Regions from separate parts of the Pantoea sp. RCC30.1 genome, predicted to be linked through region 1. Evidence: predicted binding sites of a transcription regulator. Region 1 holds the regulator's gene; each other region holds the start of a gene.

The links. The regulator LexA, encoded in region 1, represses DNA repair genes until DNA is damaged. The targets are predictions, from matches to a motif close to TNCTGTATGTACATACAGNA.
Region 2: AC2LB6_RS24155 (YebG family protein) is a predicted target of LexA. The motif match lies at 1,603-1,622, and genes of this name have one in related genera.
Region 3: AC2LB6_RS14975 (DinI-like family protein) is a predicted target of LexA. The motif match lies at 2,329-2,348, and genes of this name have one in related genera.
Region 4: dinB (DNA polymerase IV) is a predicted target of LexA. The motif match lies at 2,015-2,034, and genes of this name have one in related genera.

Annotation. Positions count from the first base shown of each region.
Region 1 covers NZ_JBXUHX010000028.1:23,799-28,608, reverse strand. The annotation lists gene AC2LB6_RS19770 (conjugal transfer protein TraF) at 1-96, opposite strand, end outside; gene zur (zinc uptake transcriptional repressor Zur) at 547-1,068, shown strand; gene AC2LB6_RS19760 (CsbD family protein) at 1,155-1,367, opposite strand; gene dinF (MATE family efflux transporter DinF) at 1,533-2,855, opposite strand; gene lexA (transcriptional repressor LexA) at 2,954-3,568, opposite strand; gene AC2LB6_RS19745 (diacylglycerol kinase) at 3,674-4,042, opposite strand; gene plsB (glycerol-3-phosphate 1-O-acyltransferase PlsB) at 4,171-4,810, shown strand, end outside.
Region 2 covers NZ_JBXUHX010000061.1:2,477-7,286, forward strand. The annotation lists gene AC2LB6_RS24150 (carbohydrate porin) at 1-474, opposite strand, end outside; gene AC2LB6_RS24155 (YebG family protein) at 1,225-1,587, opposite strand; gene AC2LB6_RS24160 (SIR2 family protein) at 1,744-2,538, opposite strand; gene AC2LB6_RS24165 (non-canonical purine NTP pyrophosphatase) at 2,535-3,095, opposite strand; gene AC2LB6_RS24170 (ABC transporter substrate-binding protein) at 3,244-4,143, opposite strand; gene AC2LB6_RS24175 (amino acid ABC transporter ATP-binding protein) at 4,140-4,810, opposite strand, start outside.
Region 3 covers NZ_JBXUHX010000016.1:32,221-37,030, reverse strand. The annotation lists gene AC2LB6_RS15000 (hypothetical protein) at 1-57, shown strand, start outside; gene AC2LB6_RS14995 (helix-turn-helix domain-containing protein) at 115-747, opposite strand; gene AC2LB6_RS14990 (hypothetical protein) at 883-1,266, shown strand; gene AC2LB6_RS14985 (hypothetical protein) at 1,253-1,594, shown strand; gene AC2LB6_RS14980 (hypothetical protein) at 1,745-2,011, shown strand; gene AC2LB6_RS14975 (DinI-like family protein) at 2,051-2,290, opposite strand; gene iraP (anti-adapter protein IraP) at 2,466-2,765, shown strand; gene AC2LB6_RS14965 (DUF6388 family protein) at 2,967-3,290, opposite strand; gene yedD (lipoprotein YedD) at 3,544-4,017, shown strand; gene amyA (alpha-amylase) at 4,123-4,810, opposite strand, start outside.
Region 4 covers NZ_JBXUHX010000007.1:112,090-116,899, reverse strand. The annotation lists gene lpcA (D-sedoheptulose 7-phosphate isomerase) at 1-268, shown strand, start outside; gene AC2LB6_RS08790 (class II glutamine amidotransferase) at 320-1,087, shown strand; gene dpaA (peptidoglycan meso-diaminopimelic acid protein amidase) at 1,058-1,801, opposite strand; gene dinB (DNA polymerase IV) at 2,046-3,101, shown strand; gene AC2LB6_RS08775 (sugar ABC transporter substrate-binding protein) at 3,138-4,205, opposite strand; gene AC2LB6_RS08770 (ABC transporter permease) at 4,231-4,810, opposite strand, start outside.

The DNA of each region.
Region 1 (4,810 bases):
CCAGGTCCCTGCCGCCATGGCGGAAGAAGAAAGGAAAAGCGCGGTCGCTACAGCGGAGTACTTCAGCGCTGAGCGTTGTGCGGGTTTTTTCACCATTTGCCTGCCATCACCTGAGAAATTGCCATTGAAACATTCAACGACTGAATAGTTTGTTAGCCCTATTGTGAACCCTGGCTAACGCGTTATTGCTGTGAATTCAAAGGAAACAGTGCCTTAATTCAAAGGATTGGACGTTTTCCAATCAAAAAACCGTTGTAATAGTTCAGACTGCGCCTGGAAATTTCAAATAATGCCAGACTTTTATTAAGTCTTTCTGAACATTACTTCTTAACTCAGTGAGATGCAAAGCAAAATGCCAACCAATTCCGCTTCAGGTCGATTCAGAATGGATCTGATTTGTCGTCAGATTTGAGATTAAAGGCGGCTTAAATTCTAATTATGCTGCTTTATCAGGCAAATAATGCTGTTCTTTCAGACGAAAACCCACCTCAGCACCGCGAAACTATATGTGATAAAATAACATCACTTATCCAGCGGAGAATTTTCATGACTAACATGACGTCGCAGCAAATTTTGATTCAGGCCGAAAAAATGTGCCTGCAGCGCGGTGTGCGTCTGACTTCACAGCGTGCTGAAGTGTTGCGCCTGATGGCTGAACAGCCCGGCTCAATCAGCGCCTACGATCTGCTGGATCAGCTTCGCGTCAGCGAACCGCAGGCTAAACCACCTACCGTCTATCGTGCGCTGGATTTCCTGCTTGAGCAGGGTTTCATTCATCGGGTGGAATCCAACAACAGCTACGTCATGTGTCACCACTTTGAAGCACCAGCTCATACGTCGGTGATGCTGGTCTGTGACCGCTGTGCCGCCGTTACAGAAAAGCAGGCGCAGGGGGTGGAGAAGATTATCGCGACGCTGGCGGGTGAGGCGCAGTTTGCATTACGCCATAGCGTGATTGAAGCACATGGTTTATGTGAAAGTTGTGCCGCCGTTGAAGCCTGTACGCATCATGAAAGCTGCGAACATGATCATCAGGATGAAGGTAAAAAGCGGGGAAAACGCGGGTAATCTGCACATCCTTGTGCGTTTCCATCCCTGTACCCTCCGGTGCGGGCACACCGAAGCGGTTTCAGCTGATTAACGGGATACCCTGATTACCAGCGGTGATCTTTGTTCTTGCCTTCCCAGTCCGTCACTTCGCGCTCTGCTTCATCTTTCGCATAGCCGTAACGTTCCTGGATTTTACCGACCAGCTGATCGCGTTTACCTTCGATAACCTGCATGTCATCGTCGGTCAGCTTGCCCCATTTCTCTTTCATTTTGCCTTTGAACTGCTTCCAGTTGCCGCTCGCTTCGTCTTTATTCATGGCAGACCTCCAATCCTCGGGTTTAATGATTATCTTGCTGCTTAACAAAATAACGATATAAATCGCTAGTTAACTGCGATGCTTAAAGTTAAATATAGCAGACAGTTTAATAACTGTAGAATAATACGGAATAATCTGTATCAACCCCGAGTCAACCCTGCAGGATCAGGCATCAAACCAGCTGTTCTGACGCCAGTGCTTACGCCAGATGAGCCACAGTGACAGGCCGCGCAGCGCCAGGAAAACCGTCACCGCCAGCCACAGGCCGTGGTTGCCCAGCACCGGTACACTGAGCAGCGTCAGAAAGTAGCCTGCCGCCGCCACGACCATGCTGTTACGCATCTCGCGTCCGCGCGTCGCTCCGATGAACATCCCATCCAGCAGATAACACCAGACGCCGATCAGCGGCATGATTATCTGCCAGACCAGATAGCGATCAGCTGTCTGCTGCAGTGACTCAAGAGAGGTCAGCAGGGTGACAATCTGCGGGCCAAAAATGGCATAAACCAGCGAGAAGAACAGCGCTACCACCACCGCCTGCCGACAGGCGGAGTGCCAGACGTGCTGCAATTTACTGCCATCTTTTGCGCCATGCGCTTCGCCGGCAAAAGCTTCAACCGCGTAGGCAAAACCATCCAGCGCGTAGGCAGTAAAGGTAATGAACATCAGTAATACCGCGTTAACTGCTACCACATCCGGACCCAGCCGTGCGCCCAGCACGGTCAGCGAGGCGAAACAGAGCTGCAGCATCAGGGAGCGCAGCATGATGTCCCGGTTCAGTCGCAGCAGCCGGCCGCTGTCACCGCGCCAGCTCTGCTTCAGCAGGTTTAGCGTAATACCGCGCAGCTTTAACACCCGCCAGACCATGATGCCGCCGACGCCCAGCGTGATGTACTCCGCCAGCGCCGTGGCGGTTGCTGCCCCCGCGACACCCCAGTGCAGCCCCATCACCAGCCAGAGATCGAGCACGATGTTAACCAGATTGCCTACCACCAGCAGGATCACCGGCGCGCGTGCATACTGCACACCCAGCAGCCAGCCCAGAATCACCAGGTTGGCCAGGGTGGCAGGCGCACTGAGCCAGCGAATCTGAATAAACAGCGCCGCCTGTTCCAGAACATCAGGATTGCCGCCAACCAGATGGGTCGCCAGCTGAATAATCGGATAACGTAAAGCGATGAACAGGATACCTGCCAGCAGCGCAATAATCAGCGGCTGCGTCAGCGCACGTGCAAGAGCGGTTTTATCGCCCGCACCAAACGCCTGTGCCGTCAGGCCAGTGGTACTCATTCGAAGGAAAAGCAGCAGCATAAAGAGGAAGCTGGTCACTGTGGTCCCGACCGCAACCCCGCCAAGATAGACAGGGCTGTCGAGATGACCAATAACTGCAGTATCGACCACTCCCAGTAAGGGAACGGTGATATTTGAAAGGATCATCGGCAGCGCAAGCCGCCAGAGATTTTTATCCGTTGCCGTGATAAAGCGCATTCGCCGTTCCGTGCTCAGTGTCGCTGCAGTAAAGCAGGCGACAAAATTAGGGCAGACAGAATAGCATCAGAAAAGGCGAATGCACGTAGCCCTCACAATCAGAGCCACTCGCCGTTACGGACCACGCCAACCGCCAGACCTTCAATAGTCAGCGACTGAGCACGGGTATCGACAACAATCGGGTCGAAATCGCTGTTTTCGGGCAGCAGATGCACGATAGCACCCTGCTTTTTCCAGCGTTTAACGGTGACTTCATCATCAATGCGGGCAACGACAACCTGGCCATTGCGCACATCCTGGGTTTTATGGACCGCGAGCAGGTCGCCGTCCATAATCCCGATATCTTTCATCGACATTCCACTGACGCGCAGAAGGAAGTCAGCAGACGGCTTAAACAGGCCCGGATCCACTTTGTAATGGGTTTCGATATGTTCCTGCGCCATGATCGGCTCACCGGCAGCAACCCGGCCAATCAACGGCAGCCCTTCAGAGGCTTCTTCTTCCATTAACAGACGAATGCCACGCGATGCACCGGAAACGATCTCGATGACGCCTTTGCGCGCCAGCGCTTTCAGATGCTCTTCTGCCGCATTCGGCGAGCGGAAGCCCAGCTGCGCGGCAATCTCTGCACGCGTAGGCGGCATGCCCGTTGAAGAAATATGGTCGCGAATCAGGTCATAGACCTGCTGCTGTCTGCTGGTTAATGCTTTCATCCCGCCCCCTGGTTGTTTATACAGTCGCTGTGAGTATATACAGGTATTGGCGAAATGGAAACCGATTGTCAGGGAAAACGCGCCCTCAGGCGCGTTATGGAAGGCTTATCGCAAATGTGTCCAGAGGAGCGCGATCCACACAAACAGGGCCAGTAAGATGCTGATCAGTACCGCCGCAGAGCCCATGTCCTTTGCCCGGCCCGCCAGCGGATGATGCTCCTGGCCGATGCGGTCAACCACCGCTTCAATGGCGCTATTGAGGATTTCGACAATGACCACCAGCACCACCGCCCCAATCATAAGGATGCGGGAGATCACATCGACATCCAGCCAGCACGCGATAATAATAGCGACCAGCGCAGCCAGTGCTTCCTGGCGAAACGCCGCTTCATGTTGCCAGGCGGCTCGCAGTCCCTGCCATGAGTAACCTGCGGCTTTTACAATTCTGATAAGTCCGGTGGCATTATTTGCCATGATGTGGGAACCCTTTCATCGGATTGACGTCAATGTCTGGGCTGCGTGCAATTGGCACCACCACAGATATTCGCTGCGCTTTCTGCTATGCTTGCGGCGCTTTGCTAACAAGAGGCTTCATGTTGTCTATGTCAGGTTGGCGTAAACTCTATTACAAATTGCTTAATTTACCACTCTCCTTTTTGGTAAAAAGTAAGGCCATTCCGGCCGATCCTGTGTCTGAACATGGTCTGGATCCGACCCGACCTATTATGTATGTTTTGCCTTACGATTCGAAGGCTGACTTACTGACTTTACGTGCACAGTGTCTGCGGCATCATCTGCCCGACCCGCTCTCTCCACTGGAGATTGATGGTTCACTGCTGCCGCGCCACGTGTTTATTCACAATGGCCCGCGCGTATTCCCCTATTTTGTGCCCAGTGTGGAATCGGTGAAAATCTTTCACGATTACCTCGACCTGCATCGCAATAATCCTAAGCTCGATATTCAGATGCTGCCGGTCACCGTGATGTTTGGCCGCGCGCCAGGACGTGAAGTCCAGGGCGAAGCTACGCCACACCTGCGGGTGCTGAACGGGGTGCAGAAGTTCTTTGCGGTTATCTGGCACGGGCGCGACAGTTTTGTCCGTTTCTCGCCTACCGTTTCGCTTCGCCGCATGGCAACCGAACACGGTACGGATCAGTCGATCGCCCAGAAGCTGGCTCGCGTGGCGCGCATCCATTTTGCCCGTCAGCGCCTGGCGGCAATCGGTCCGCGTTTACCGGCGC
Region 2 (4,810 bases), on a different contig from region 1:
TCCGATACGCCACGTCATACGCCTGTCATCGAAACTCCGGGCAAAAGTCAGCCAACCCAGTCGGGTAATTGATTGTCCGCCCCAGCTCTCCTGTGTTAAATCATTAAAATTGACACGGGTATCCTGTGTCCGTTTGGTAGTGAGGTTATCATTGTGATTACGGTTAACGATATTTCCTTCGATACGCGCATCGGGGATACCTGTCCAGCGTTCGAGATGCTGATTGAAGGTTAGTGCGAACTGATCAATATAGGCGAGATGTGAATCATGGTTATAACCGCCACCGCCATTCCATCCGAACTGACTGAGGTAGCCAAAGTTATAGGTAAACCCATTATCATTAAGCATTTTACGAAGGCCAAACATCTCGCCGAGAATGGGTTCAGGTGGAGATTCAAATCCTAATACAGCCCCGTTCCACTCCTGTGCTTCTGATAAGGGCGAGAAAATTAAAAATGAAAATGCGCACAGCATTATTTTATATTTCATTTTGACAACCTGCTATTAAATTTTAGGGGCGTCATGGTTCGCAGGAGAGTGTCAGCTCTCCTGTCATCATGTTCAGACCTTTACTGTCTCAAAGTGATTTAAGCAAATAACTTATTGATTAGTAATACTTTTAATAGAATCCTTAAAGAAAGTGCAAAAAAAAACCTAAGCGGCCTACAGCGGTAAACACCGTGAGACGCTTAGGTTTTGCCTGTTATCCAGTAACAACCCTTCGCTGAAAACAGGGCCACCTTATCACTGCTTTTTGAAAATGAATAGGGCCGAAGCTTAATATTTTAAGAAACTGAGATCCAATTAACGATTAATGGCATGGTTATTATCGCCAGGTTATGACAGGAATTTTTTGTTGGAATCAGAGCAAAGTAAATATTAACAGCAGGTCAGATAACCTTTCTCACTAACGCATTTAATGAAACCTCATAAGAATTATTAGTGAAGGGCGTAACGAAGCCAGTGAAAGCGAGACTCTAAAATTCACTGATATAAAATCAATATTATTAGCACCAGCTTAATGCTACAAAGAAAAGCGCAGTAAATAAGGGTGAGTCAAATCAGGATTCTGGATAACAATGAGGTGGCGGGATAAGAAATTACAGGCAAAAGAATAAGGGGAATGTAATGACAAAAGCACAAGTTATGAATAGCCTGAAAGGAAGGAATTAACCCTCTTCAAAAACAGCAACGCCGGAAGGTTTGCTTCCGGCGTTGCTGAGATTACGCGGCTTTAACGGCGCGAACTTTCTTTGCAACAGGCTCTTCAACCTGCTCATCCGCGCCATCGTCTGACACGGCTTCAGGCTGAGAGGACGTTGCAGCTTCAGGTTTTGAAACGGCAACCGCTTCCGGCAGTTTGCTGGTACGCAGAATATGCTGAACCGCATCTTTCTGCTCTGCAATCAGCAGGCCCAGCGTTTCCGCCTGAGATTCATCCAGTGCAGGTTGATGCTGTAACAGCCAGTCGGTGAAGGCTTCGGCCATATCGAGCATTTTGTCGTAGGCATCGGCCTCTTTCTTATTGGCAAACGTCATCTTCTCTTCACCCTTTCTGACTACTACAAATTTTGTTTCAACAGCCATCTTTTCGCCCTCAGGTACTGTGTATACATACAGTATATCATGCCGGTTATGCTTTGCCAGCAGAGAATAGAGTTTATCGGTTATGCGCGGGCTAACCTTAACCGCGCGCAGGTTTTTTTCTTTTTCCTGATGCTTCTCTGCCGTAAGCCGCGCTGACTATACCAGCAACTCTTCGAGGAACATCGCCAGTGCTTTGCGCGGATCATCCTCTTCGGAAACAATCACCTCGATCCCCCACTGTCCCAGCACCTCTTTGGCCACCGGGTTATTGCGGTTGGTGAACAGATAAGATTTTGGACGGGCAGTTGCCAGCCCGGTGCGGCCCCACATCTTAGTCAGACGGTAAAACAGCAGGCGAATGTTGAAATCACTGATGCTGTAGCCGACAAACAGCACTGAGTTGCCCATCACATCGTGAGTCAGTTTGATGTCTAGCGGCGAGTCAAAATAGAGACGTTCAAAATAGCTGCTCTCATCGAGGACGATGGAGGTGTCATCATCAAAGTCACCGTGCAGTTTAATAATGTGACGCTTATCTTCGGTCAGCGAGACCAGGTCAGCGGCGTTTGCCACTTTGTAATAAGGAACACCGTGGGCATCGTGCGCGGCTTCCAGCCAGCGATCGTAATTGGTGGTGTAGATACGCGAGAAGTTACCCTGCGTGATCATGGTATGAATTTCAGAAGTCCGGACATCGATATCCGGGCGGTGCCACTCACGATCCATCCAGCTGCGCAGCGGGCCAAGCGACCCCTTTTTCTGTTTGTAATACTCCGCCAGCGACAGATGCGTGCCATAGGTATTGAAGATTTTCGGGTCGTAGCCCAGCTCATTAGCCAGATGAGCAATAAGTTCATGCCACTCGGGAAGACCAAAATTGCGCGAAATACCGGCGCCGGCAAACAGAATCAGTTTGCCGGAATCATAGGCGCGTTTGAGTTCAGGTTTCATGACACTCCCCGCGAGGTTTTTAAAAAGGTAGCGAAGCGATCCAGCGCGATGCGCCGCATCGAGATCTCATTCTTGAGTTCGCCCATTTCGGCAAAGGTCTGTTCATAGCCTTCAGGAATAAACACGCAGTCCCACTGGAAGCCGCGTGTCCCGGCAGGTTTCGCGGCGATGGTGCCGCGGAGTTCACCAGAAAACTGGTACATCTTACGGCCATCGCAGTAGCCCAGCACCGTTTTGGCCGTCACGGCCTGGCTGTCGAGCCCCTGCACCAGCGCGGTAAAGCGCTCGGCGTCCAGGCGGTTCCAGAAGATACGGGTCAGACCAGCGGGCAGACCATTCAGGCCATCCAGATAGAGGCCGGTATGCTCCACAAATAGCGGTCGCCCAATCAGCGAAAAGGCTTTGGTCAGTTTGTCGCGCACCAGATCCAGCTCGTTTTCTGTCTGAATTTCTTCGATGCGACGGGCGATGGGCAGGACTTCGACCCCGATGGGTTCGAGTATTTTGCGCACCTCAGCCAGTTTTGGCTCATTGGCAGAAAGGAATCTGATTTTCATGGGGCTTCCAGGTCAATTACTCCGCCACACAGTGAGGATTTTACGGAAACAGGCAGGCAGGATAAATCACTAACGCTGGAGAGTGTAGTTCAATTCTGTGCTCATCCGGTTGAGAACCGGCCGCAGCAGGCGAGCCGGTTCTACAGACTCAGTAAACAATGCCCGGTGGATTCACCGTCGAGTGAGAGATGGCTTCATCCTGTTCGCCCCAGCGGGCCAGTACCTGCTGATACTGTCCGCCTGCGATGGTGCCATCCAGCGCAGTCTGCAGCGCGGGGGCCAGGCCATTGCCCTTTTTGGTGGTCACGGCGACCCACGCGCGAAACGGTCCGCTGCCAACCAGTTTTGTCTGTCCGCGTGACGCCACTTTCCAGGCCGCCATAGAGTGAGGGCCAAACATCGCATCTGCCCGTCCCGACAGCAGCGTCAGCGTCGCAGACGCATCATCGGTAAGGTAAATCGGCGTTACCGCAGGCAGACCTTTGGCCCGGTTCTGCTGATCCCAGCTCAGCAATATGCGCTCCTGATTGGTACCCGACGAGACGATAATCCGCTTACCGGCAATATCAGGCGGGCTATTAATCCGGCTGATGTGACTTTCTCGTTTCACCGCAAAAGCGTGGTTGTCGGCGCGATAGGTCGCAAAATCGAACTTCTTTTTGCGCTCTTCGGTGACGGCAATATTGAACATCGCAACATCATAGCGTCCGGCACTGATCCCCAGCGGCCAGTCCTCCCAGGAAGCCGGAACCAGCCTGAGTTTCAGGCCCAGGCTGTCCGCCAGCAGCCTGGCAATATCGGGATCGCTGCCGATACGCGTCACATTGTCAGACGCCAGCAGCGACAGCGGTGGCGAATTAGTAGCTGAGGTCGCCACCGTCAGCGTGCCCGGTTCGATAAAATGGAAGTCAGCCGGAATTTTACTGATTGCCTGTGGATTGGCAGGCGCATGGATCGGCGTCTCGTTTTGCAGGACATCGAGCTTGTCAGCCGCGGAACAGGCCAGCGCCGGAAGCAGCGTCAGAACCGTTAACGTTAATGCCCTCATAACACGCGCGCCAGAAAGCGTCGGGTGCGCTCATGACGCGGATTATTGAGCACCTGGGTGGTGCTCCCCTGCTCCACAATCCGGCCATCCACCATAAAGACCACGTTGTCCGCCACTTCTCGGGCAAAGCCAATCTCATGCGTCACAATCACCAGCGTAGTGCCGGAACGCGCCAGCTTTTTAATTACATCCAGCACTTCGCCCACCAGCTCCGGGTCCAGCGCCGAGGTCGGCTCATCGAACAGCATGACCCGTGGATTGAGCATCAGCGCACGCGCAATCGCGATGCGCTGCTGCTGCCCGCCCGACAGGTGACGCGGCCACGCATCGGCTTTATGCCGCAGGCCCACAATATCCAGCAGTTCGCCCGCACGCTGTATCGCTTCCGGTTTCGTTAACTGACGATGGGCAATCGGCGCTTCAATCAGGTTATCCAGCACGCTGAGGTGCGGGAAAAGATTGAAGTTCTGGAACACGTAGCCGACGTTGATGCGCTGGCGCAGAATCGCCTTCTCTTTCAGTTCATACAGCTTATTACCGCGCTGCTGATAGCCGATGTAGTCGCCATCAATCTGAATAAATCCTTCGTCGACCCGCTCCAGATGATTGATGGTACGCAGCAGCGTGGATTTACCGGAGCCGGACGGCCCGAGGATCACCGTGACCG
Region 3 (4,810 bases), on a different contig from region 1:
ATGCAGACCGATCTGCAAGGCAAGGTGATCGTGGATCAACTCACCGACGCCCTGTAATTAAGCGTCCAGACCACCGTTGTACGATGAAAAGTTAACCCGCGTCTGCGGGTTTTTTTATGGCTGGCGATAGCGGCGTAGTTCCACCAGCGTACCCAGTAGTTTCAGGCTATCCCGTCTGGAATGCAGGTCGGGGAAGTTGATATTTACCGGTGCCAGTTCAAATTGCAAAACACCATCTTCACTGCCGCGCTGACGCCAGGTGCGAAGCAGGGCGACCTGTAGCTGCAATGCCAGCACGCAGTCGCCCGGTTGAGGTGACAGGCTGGGATCAATGATCACCACATCATCCTTCAGAATCGCGGGTGTCATCGCCTGTTCTTCTACCCGGAAAGCAAAGCTCTTTTGCGAAAGTGCCATGTCGTTGTGCATCAGCAGTTCATGCCGCACAGAACTGGCGTCATTCAGCCATTGCGCGACGTCGCGCTGTGCCAGCAGTGGGATCTGATGCAGGCCACCATAAGCGCTTTCATTAAAAACAGGTCCATCCCCATCTATCAGAAAAGCCGGGGCGCAGCCCAGTGCTTCGGCGAGCCGTAGCAGGTTCTCACCGCGCGGCAGCGTCTCCTCTTTTTCCCATTGCGAAATCGCCACATGGGAAACTTTTACCTGTTGTGCCAATTGCTTCTGCGTTAATTGCAGTGATTTACGTCGGAGTCGGATGCGGTCACCCAGCGTTTCGTTTTTCATCAGCTTGACTTTTTAGTTGATAATGACTTAAGTATACTTAAGCGTGGTATTTAAGCAATCTTAAATTTCAGGCGGAGGACGTGGCTTTTCAGCACGCAGTGGTTCCAGAGACCTTACCGGACAAAGGGGTGTGGCATGGAAAGTAGTCTTATTACCAGTATGGGTGCGTTAGTTCTGGGTGGGGGCGCAGCAGCACTGTTCTGGAAACCGTTATTGGCGGGTATCGCGTCAATCGTAACCAGTAACAGGGCGGGTGGGGAAATTATAACCAGTTACAAAGAGCAGGTGGTGTTGCTCAAAGAGAGCAACGTGCTGATAAGGGAGGAGAACGATGAATTACGCGAACGACACGACAGGAATCTGCGCCGTATCTCGACACTCGAAACCGATCTTCGGTTAATCAAGAACGCGGTAGGGATTTTACTGGCCATGACCGAAACCGATCACAACGATAAATTTCGTAATGAGATAGATCGGCTTATCTCAACTCTGGAGGATCACAGCAATGGCAACGATTAATAGCACCAAGGCTCCGATGTCATACCGACGCAAAGTTATCCTCGGCTGCATTCTGCTGAGCTGTTCGATGATTTGCATCCTGATGACAATTATTTTTCTCTACGTCAGTAACACTGCAAACCGGCGGATTGAGGAGATTCGGGCGGATTATCGCTTAATTGCCGCGCGGCGTGATGACAGAGTGGAGTTGCTGACCGATCAGGTCACGGCAATACAGCATAAGCTCGATGCGATACCGGATCGTGTAGCCGACAAAACGATCACCAAAGTCAAAGAAGTGGTGATTGTGAGTGAGGCGCCAGCAGCGAAACCGGCTAAAAAACCATAACTTCCGATTATTCCTAGTGCGGCTTCGCTATTATCGACTAGTTTTAAATCTCCGGGCGACATTTGTATCTGAATGCCCGCCCGCTGATTGGCCGGTTGATGAACCGCTAAGCCTAATCATTTTGGATAACTGACCAGAAGGAAATTTAGCATGAGCGATTCAACAGAAACCAAGACCAAAACTGACTATCTGCGCGACGTGACCTCTCAGTTAAAAGAGATGCGCCACTATGCGCAGACTAACACCGAAACCCTCTCCAGCCATTGGTTAGCGTTTGATGCCGGTGAATATAAAGACAAGACTAACGCCGACAGAATTGATGCATTGCTTAACAAGCAGGGCAAACTGCTGGAAGATCTGGATGCCGCTATTCAGGACATTGAGATCGAAATTAATCACAGCGAGCAGGAGAGCTAAGTTATCTCCCGCTAACTGATTGCGGTGGCCGTTAAGGGATTAATCGGCCACCAGCCACATTTCCGCTTCGTCGAACATCTCTTCAACAATCCGCGCAACTGTCGCTTTGTCGTTCTTACTCAGATCTGTATCTATCGCGTTACGTTCCATCGGCTTGACCTTAACTTCAATGTCAGGAAACACCCGATGCACCCGCTTTTCCAGCTCCTCACGAATCATCTCGCGAGCGCCCGGTAAACCGGCAACGTTGCGCTTGTCATAAATCAACTCAACAAACATGATGGCAATCCATTCAGGGCAAAATCGCTGACATATAATACTGTAAATAAAAACAGTGGCAAGGTGGCGTATCCAATTTTGCGTAAATTTTTATCTCGCATAAACCGCGATCTTCGACTAGCAAAATGCGCACGCATCGCGACATAATGACGACTTACTTTTCAGGAGGTCCGCGATGCGACAACTGGTAATTGATATTCTGCTAAAACTGGCAAAGATGGACGTCGATGCGAAAGAATTGACGGCGCAGTTAGAAGCGCAGTCCCTGCTGGTTGCAGCGCTGCTGGTGCAGGCGAAACAGGACAACTCGCTGACTATTTCAGAAACGGTGCAGGATGCCATTGTTACCGCTTCGCAATCTTCGACCGAGTTTCTCCAGTCTGATGTTGATCTGCTGCTAACGCATATTAATCGTCTGCTGGCGGTTGCAAGTTATGTTGAAGTAAAAGGTAAAGCGACGGAAGGTGAGGGGTAGGGGCGGATAAAAAATTCGCCTCTGGAGGTGGAATTGAGACAACACCTGCAGAGGCAGTGCATCAGCACTATTCGTTAAAGGACATCCACGACCTTAGTCGCACGCCGAAGTTATACACTTTCCCCCGGTTAGTACAACCTTATCTGCAGTGCCTGAACTGGTTGGAGGTGTTTGCAATATACAACTTCAACGCGGCGCGGATTAAAGCTCGTTTTTGATGCAAAACTCTTCCCAGCTCATTCCCAGCGACTCAGCATGAGATTTGAGATAAGTCTCGATAGCCTCAGCCGCCACCGCTTTATCCGGCTCAGCGAGCTGAATTGAGAAGATCATCCCATCCAGATTTTTCTGTCGCAAAAAGGCCGCATAGATGCGTTCGGCATGCCATTCGCGAAGCTGTCGCAGTGACAGGTTCGCAGCACGGGCATCGCTCTCGGTTAATTCATCCAGTGCAGACTGAAAGTCGGGATGCGCGGTGAAAAACATCTCGCGTGCCTGGGCATAGTAGGCTTCTGGCGTTTTCATATTCATATTCCTGAAAGTCTGTTGCAGCGCGCCAGTGTAGCGGGTTGTTTATCGCTTGTCAGGCGGGGTAAAGCCAATGGATGAACCCAATCCGTCATCCATTTGCCGATTAAAACACGTACGTTTGGTCTCGCTGCCGGTTAAATTCTGCTGCAATCAGGGTTTACGTGGAGCCTGAATACCCAGATATCTTGCGTAACGCGGTGGAAAAATTATAACGTAGCCGCCATTGATGTGATCTTAGGGATTAAACATGAAAAAGTGGATGCTGATTGCTACGATGGCACTAAGTGGATGTGTGCAAATCAACGATTATGAAAACGCGGTACAGACACCGGCGCCCGCTGATCTGCAGGGAACCTGGCAAACTGTCGGCCCACAGAGCAGCCTGATCAACGACAAGGCGATAGCCAGCGTGATCATTAATGCCGATGGCAGCACCCTGGATTGCCGTCAGTGGATGCGGGTGATCGCCAAGCCGGGCAAACTGACTCGCCTGAGCGGCGATTATGTCAATGTGACACGTCAGCTGCGGGTGATGCCGCTGGTGGTGGAGAATGGCGAACTGAGTTACGACCGGATGACCCTGCGTAAAGTCGCGCGCCCGACCATCGAGTGTCAGCAGGCGCTGGAAGAAGTGGCGAAGCAGCCGAAAGCGGCCGTGATTCAGAACATCGAACCGCAACTGCTGCGCACACCGATTACTGAAAATAACGCGAAGTCGTAACAGCCGACTCCTAATAAAACCGCCCCGGCAGGCAAGAGCGTAAAGTGCGCTCTGCCCGGCCGGGGCGGTTTTCGTTTTTATTGCGTCACTTATTCTGCCACTAACTTATTCTGCAAGGACCCAGACGCTGACGCTGCCACCATTACAGACAAACACTGCGGTGCCGTGCTCGTCGGCTGTAATCGTCTCTTCACGATTACCCAGGTGATCGCGCCAGACCTTACCGGCCAAACCGTCACCCATCGGCACGCTTTTCTCCCCCGCATCGCCGTTCGACATAATCACTACACAGCCCGGCTGCGTTTCGGTACCGCTGCGGCTGAACGCCACGCAGTTGGGGTGATCGAAATAGTCGGTCTGTACGCCCCAGCCATATTGCTGGCGCGCACGGATTAAGCCTTCCAGTTCAGGGATCACCGGCATCTCAATTTTGTACTTTTCGCCGTCGCCGCCTTCATCTTCATAAGTCGCCCCGAACAGATCGGGATAGAAAATGGTAGGCACACCCTGTTCACGTAACAGAATTAGCGCATAGGCCAGCGGTTTAAACCAGGCTTCAACCGGCGCTTCCAGCGACTGCAGCGGCTGGGTGTCGTGATTGGCCACGATAGTCACGGCATGCCACGGATCAGCTACCACCAGCGAGTTGGCAAAAATCTGGCTCATATCGTAGGCGCTGCCCGCGGTTGAGGCCTGATGGAAGTTCATATGCAGCGGTGCATCGAACAGCATGGTTTTGCCTTCCACCTGATGCACATACTCCTGCAGCTTCTCGGTTTCAAACGACCAGTAC
Region 4 (4,810 bases), on a different contig from region 1:
TGTGGAAGCGGTCGGGCGTCCGGGCGATGTACTGCTGGGCCTCTCAACCTCCGGTAACTCTGCCAACATCATTAAAGCGATTGAGGCCGCCCGTGCGCAGGGGATGAAAGTGATCACCCTGACCGGTAAAGATGGCGGTAAGATGGCAGGGAGTGCCGACATTGAAATCCGGGTGCCACACTTTGGTTATGCCGATCGCATCCAGGAGATCCACATTAAAGTGATCCATATCCTGATGCTGCTGATCGAAAAAGAGATGGTGAAATAACAGCGCTGGCCTCCTGCCTGACGGGAGGCCGCAAAATCATAGGCGGTGGCTATGTGCGAATTGCTCGGGATGAGCGCCAATGTTCCCACGGATATCTGTTTCAGCTTTACCGGACTGGTTCAGCGTGGCGGTGGAACCGGGCCTCACAAAGATGGCTGGGGCATTACCTTTTACGAAGATAAAGGTTGTCGTACGTTTAAAGATCCGCTGCCGAGCTTTAACTCGCCGATCGCGCGTCTGGTGCAGGAGTATCCGATCAAATCGCATTCGGTGGTGGCGCATATCCGCCAGGCGAATCGCGGTCAGGTATCGCTGGAAAATACTCACCCGTTTACCCGCGAGCTGTGGGGCCGTAACTGGACCTATGCGCACAACGGTCAGCTCAAGGGTTATCGTCAGCTGGAGACCGGCACATTCCGGCCGGTAGGCGAAACGGACAGCGAGAAGGCGTTTTGCTGGATCCTGCATCAGCTGGCGACACGCTATCCGCGCACGCCGGGCAACTGGCCTGCGGTGTTTCGTTTTATCGGTGAGCTGGCTGTAACGTTGCGGCAGAAGGGCGTGTTTAACATGCTGCTGTCAGATGGCCGGTATCTGATGGCCTTCTGCTCCACCAACCTGTTCTGGATCACCCGCCGCGCACCGTTTGGCCGGGCGCAGTTACTGGATCAGGATGTGGAGGTCGATTTTCAGCAGCACACCACGCCGCATGACGTGGTGACGGTGATTGCTACGCAGCCACTGACGGCCAATGAAACCTGGCAGCGGATTGCGCCAGGTGAATGGGCGTTATTCTGCCTTGGAGAGCGCCAGGAATGAACGGGAAGCCGCTTCGGGACTGGCTAAAACCGGTGCCGGGCTGCTGTTCATCACATATTTACCGCTGGCGACATTAACCATCGGCGGCTGGTGATATTTAGCAAAGTAAGCGTATCCTGGCTGTAACTGCTGCCAGAAACTGGCATCGCTGGAGTAGCGGTGACGCTGCATGTTGCTGTCGGTCATGCGGAACGGATAGATGCTGATGCTGACATCCTGCTGGCCATTACGCAGCGCCGCGTTCACATAAGTAAAAATCTCATCCATGTAGGCGTTAGTCATTGCATAGCAGCCAATCGACTTACAGTCGCCATGAATCATCAGATAGTTGCCGCTGTAGCCCTGATTCCGATCGAACTGATTCGGGAAGCCAATGTTGATGGCGCGATAAAAGCGGCTATCTGGCTTCAGCTGACTCAGTTTCACGTTGTAAAAACCTTCCGGGCTTTTGAAATCGCCTTCACGGCGTTTCGGGCCGAGGCCACCAGAAAAGTTACAGATGCGGTAGGTATCCAGCAGGCGGTATTCGTTACCGATTTTGCCGTAGAGTTCGAGTGTGCGTTCTTCCTTGAAGATCTGGATATAGACCGGGGTGCCGAGTAACTGCTTCTTTAATTCTTTGCTGACCGGTGCCGTTGAGACGGGTTCGGGTGTCATTGCCATGCTGAGGGCTGGCAGTAAAATCATCGCAAACAGGAGTGCGATTTTGCCCATGCTGTGTATACCTTGAGGTGAAGAGAACATGACGCAAATTGTGCGTCTCTGTTTGCATTATCGGAACTGTCCGCTACCGCAGCGCAACATTAAACATTGTCTGTTTTTTTAGCAAGACGGCGTCAGCCAAATTCGCGATTTACTGAAAGATATTCGGCCACAAATTTGTAAACTTTAATTGTGGACGCGACAAATATTGCAGTTACCCCTGCCAACTGTATACTTATCCAGTGCCGGAGGGGGTATGCGTAAAATCATTCATGTCGATATGGACTGCTTCTATGCCGCGGTGGAGATGCGTGATAATCCCCAGCTGCGCGACATCCCGATCGCTATTGGTGGCAGCCGTGAACGTCGTGGCGTGATCAGTACAGCCAACTATCCGGCCCGCAAATTTGGCGTGCGCAGCGCAATGCCAACCGGCATGGCCCTGAAGTTATGCCCGCATCTGCGTCTGCTGCCCGGACGCTTCGACGCCTATAAAGAAGCCTCCACACAAATCCGCGACATCTTTACCCGCTACACCCCGCTGATCGAACCGCTCTCCCTTGATGAAGCGTATCTGGATGTCACCGACAGCCCGCACTGTCACGGCTCTGCCACGCTGATGGCGCAGGAGATCCGCGCCACCATCTACCGTGAAACCGGGCTGACCGCTTCAGCGGGCATCGCCCCGATCAAGTTTCTGGCAAAGATCGCCTCTGATCTGAATAAGCCGGACGGACAGTTCGTCATTACCCCGCCGGAGATGGCCGGTTTTCTGCTGACGCTGCCGCTGGCGAAGATCCCCGGCGTCGGCAAGGTCTCGGCCAAAAAGCTGGAAGAGATGGGACTGGTAACCTGCGGCGACGTGCAGAAGGCCGATCTGGCGCTGTTGCTGAAGCGCTTTGGTAAGTTTGGCCGGGTGCTGTGGGAGCGCAGCAATGGCATTGATGACCGCAGCGTCATCGTGGAGCGTGAGCGAAAATCGCTGGGAGTAGAACGCACGCTGGCGGAAGATATCAGCGACTGGGATGCCTGCCTGGAGATTATCGATTTTCTCTATGCCGAACTGGATCGCCGGCTGACGCAGATCCGACCCGACAAGCAGGTGGCGCGTCAGGGCGTCAAACTCAAGTTCAGTGATTTTCAGCAGACGACCCAGGAGCATATCTGGCCGGTACTGAATAAAGAGGACATGATTGCCATCGCCCGGAAAACCTGGGATGAGCGTCGTGCCGGGCGCGGCGTGCGGCTGGTTGGACTGCATGTCACCATGGTGGATCCCCAGCTAGAGCGTCAGCTGCTGCTGGGTCTGTAACGGTCAGCCTCACCCATCGGGCAGGCTGACGCTGGATTACTTCTTATATTTCGCCTCAAGGGTGGCAAACCACGGCGCGACGAAATCTTCATTGCTGCCCCAGCCCGGAATGATCTTGTTCAGCGACGCGACATTCACTGCGCCAGGCTGGCTGTTGAGCTGCTGCTGAGAGATTGACGCGGCTTTAAACTGGTAAGTCGCTGGCGTCTCTTCACCGGCAATCTTCTTCGCCACCAGCCGCATATTCACCGCGCCAATGGTTTTCGGATCGACTGCTACCGTCTGCACCCACGGGCTGTTTTTCTGGCGCATCAGCTGCAAATCCTGGTTCGAGACATCAATGCTGTAGAGCTTGATCTCGGTTCGCCCATTCTCCTGCAGCGCTTTGTAAGCGCCCTGGCTGAAGGCATCCCACGCACCCCAGATCGCGTCGATTTTTCCTTTCGGGTATTTCGCCAGAATCGCACCAATTTTGTTGGCGGTATCGCCCTGAACGTCAGTCGAAACTGCACCAATCGACTCCAGCTGATGAATGCCCGGGTTCTCTTTCAGCAGCTTTTCATACACTACCTGACGGCGTTCCATCGGTGGGAAACCGGCGACCCACAGCTTGACGATATTCGCCTTGCCGTTGAAATCATGGATGAGCTGGCCCAGCGACAACTGCGCCAGTGAAGCGTCATCCTGTGCAGTGACCGTGACGCCCGGAATCGGGCTATCCACCGGCGTATCAAATACTGACAGCTTGATGCCCGCGTCGGCAATGCGCTTCACCAGTCCGCTGGCGTAGGGCGCTTTACCGTGCGACAGCACGATGCCGTCATATTTCTGGCTGATCGCCTGATTCACGAAATCCTGGAAGCGCGCATCGTCGCCGTTGCTCAGGAAGGTGCTGACCTTGAAGCCCAACTGGCGGCCCTGCTGAATGGCACCAGCAACAAACTGGGTGGTGTTGTCATCGGAGCCGAGGTTGCGGATCACCGCAATACGGATTGGGCCATCATGGCTGGCGATAGCCGCAGGCACCGGGTTGACCGTGTCCGCGAAGGCGGCGCTGGCGTTCAGCAGGCTCAGGGCCAGCAGCGAGAGTGTTATTTTTTGCATTGTTATCAACTCCGGTAAATGCGCCTCAGCGGCGCTGGATATAGGTGATCGCCAGTGCTAAAGCCAGCACCAGCCCTTTAATAATGTCCATGGCGTAGTAGGGAACAGAGAGCATCACCAGGCCGTTCTGCAGCACGCCGAGAATAACCGCGCCGACCAGCGTGCCCAGCGCATTGGGTTTGCCGGAGCCTGCCAGTGAGAAGCCAATCCACGCCGCCGCGACGGCATCCATCAGGTAGCCGCTCCCGGCATTCACCTGCGATGAACCGATACGCGAGGCGAGCAGGATACCGCCCAGACCGGCCAGCAGTGAGGCGATCACATAAGCCAGCACCCGGTAGCGGGTGGTGCGGATGCCGGAGAGGCGCGCCGCTTCCGGATTTCCGCCCAGCGCGTACATCCGCCGGCCATGTTTGGTCAGGGACAGCGCCAGCTGCGCGGCGACGGTGACGACCAGCATAATGATGACGATGGTCGGCACCTGGCCGAGCAGGCCAAACGTGGCCGGAATGGTGCCTTCCGCCATATCACCGCTCGGCAGCACCATGTTCTCGGTGATCGACCCGCCAAAGCTGTAGGTCATCGCCACACCCTGAATCACAAAC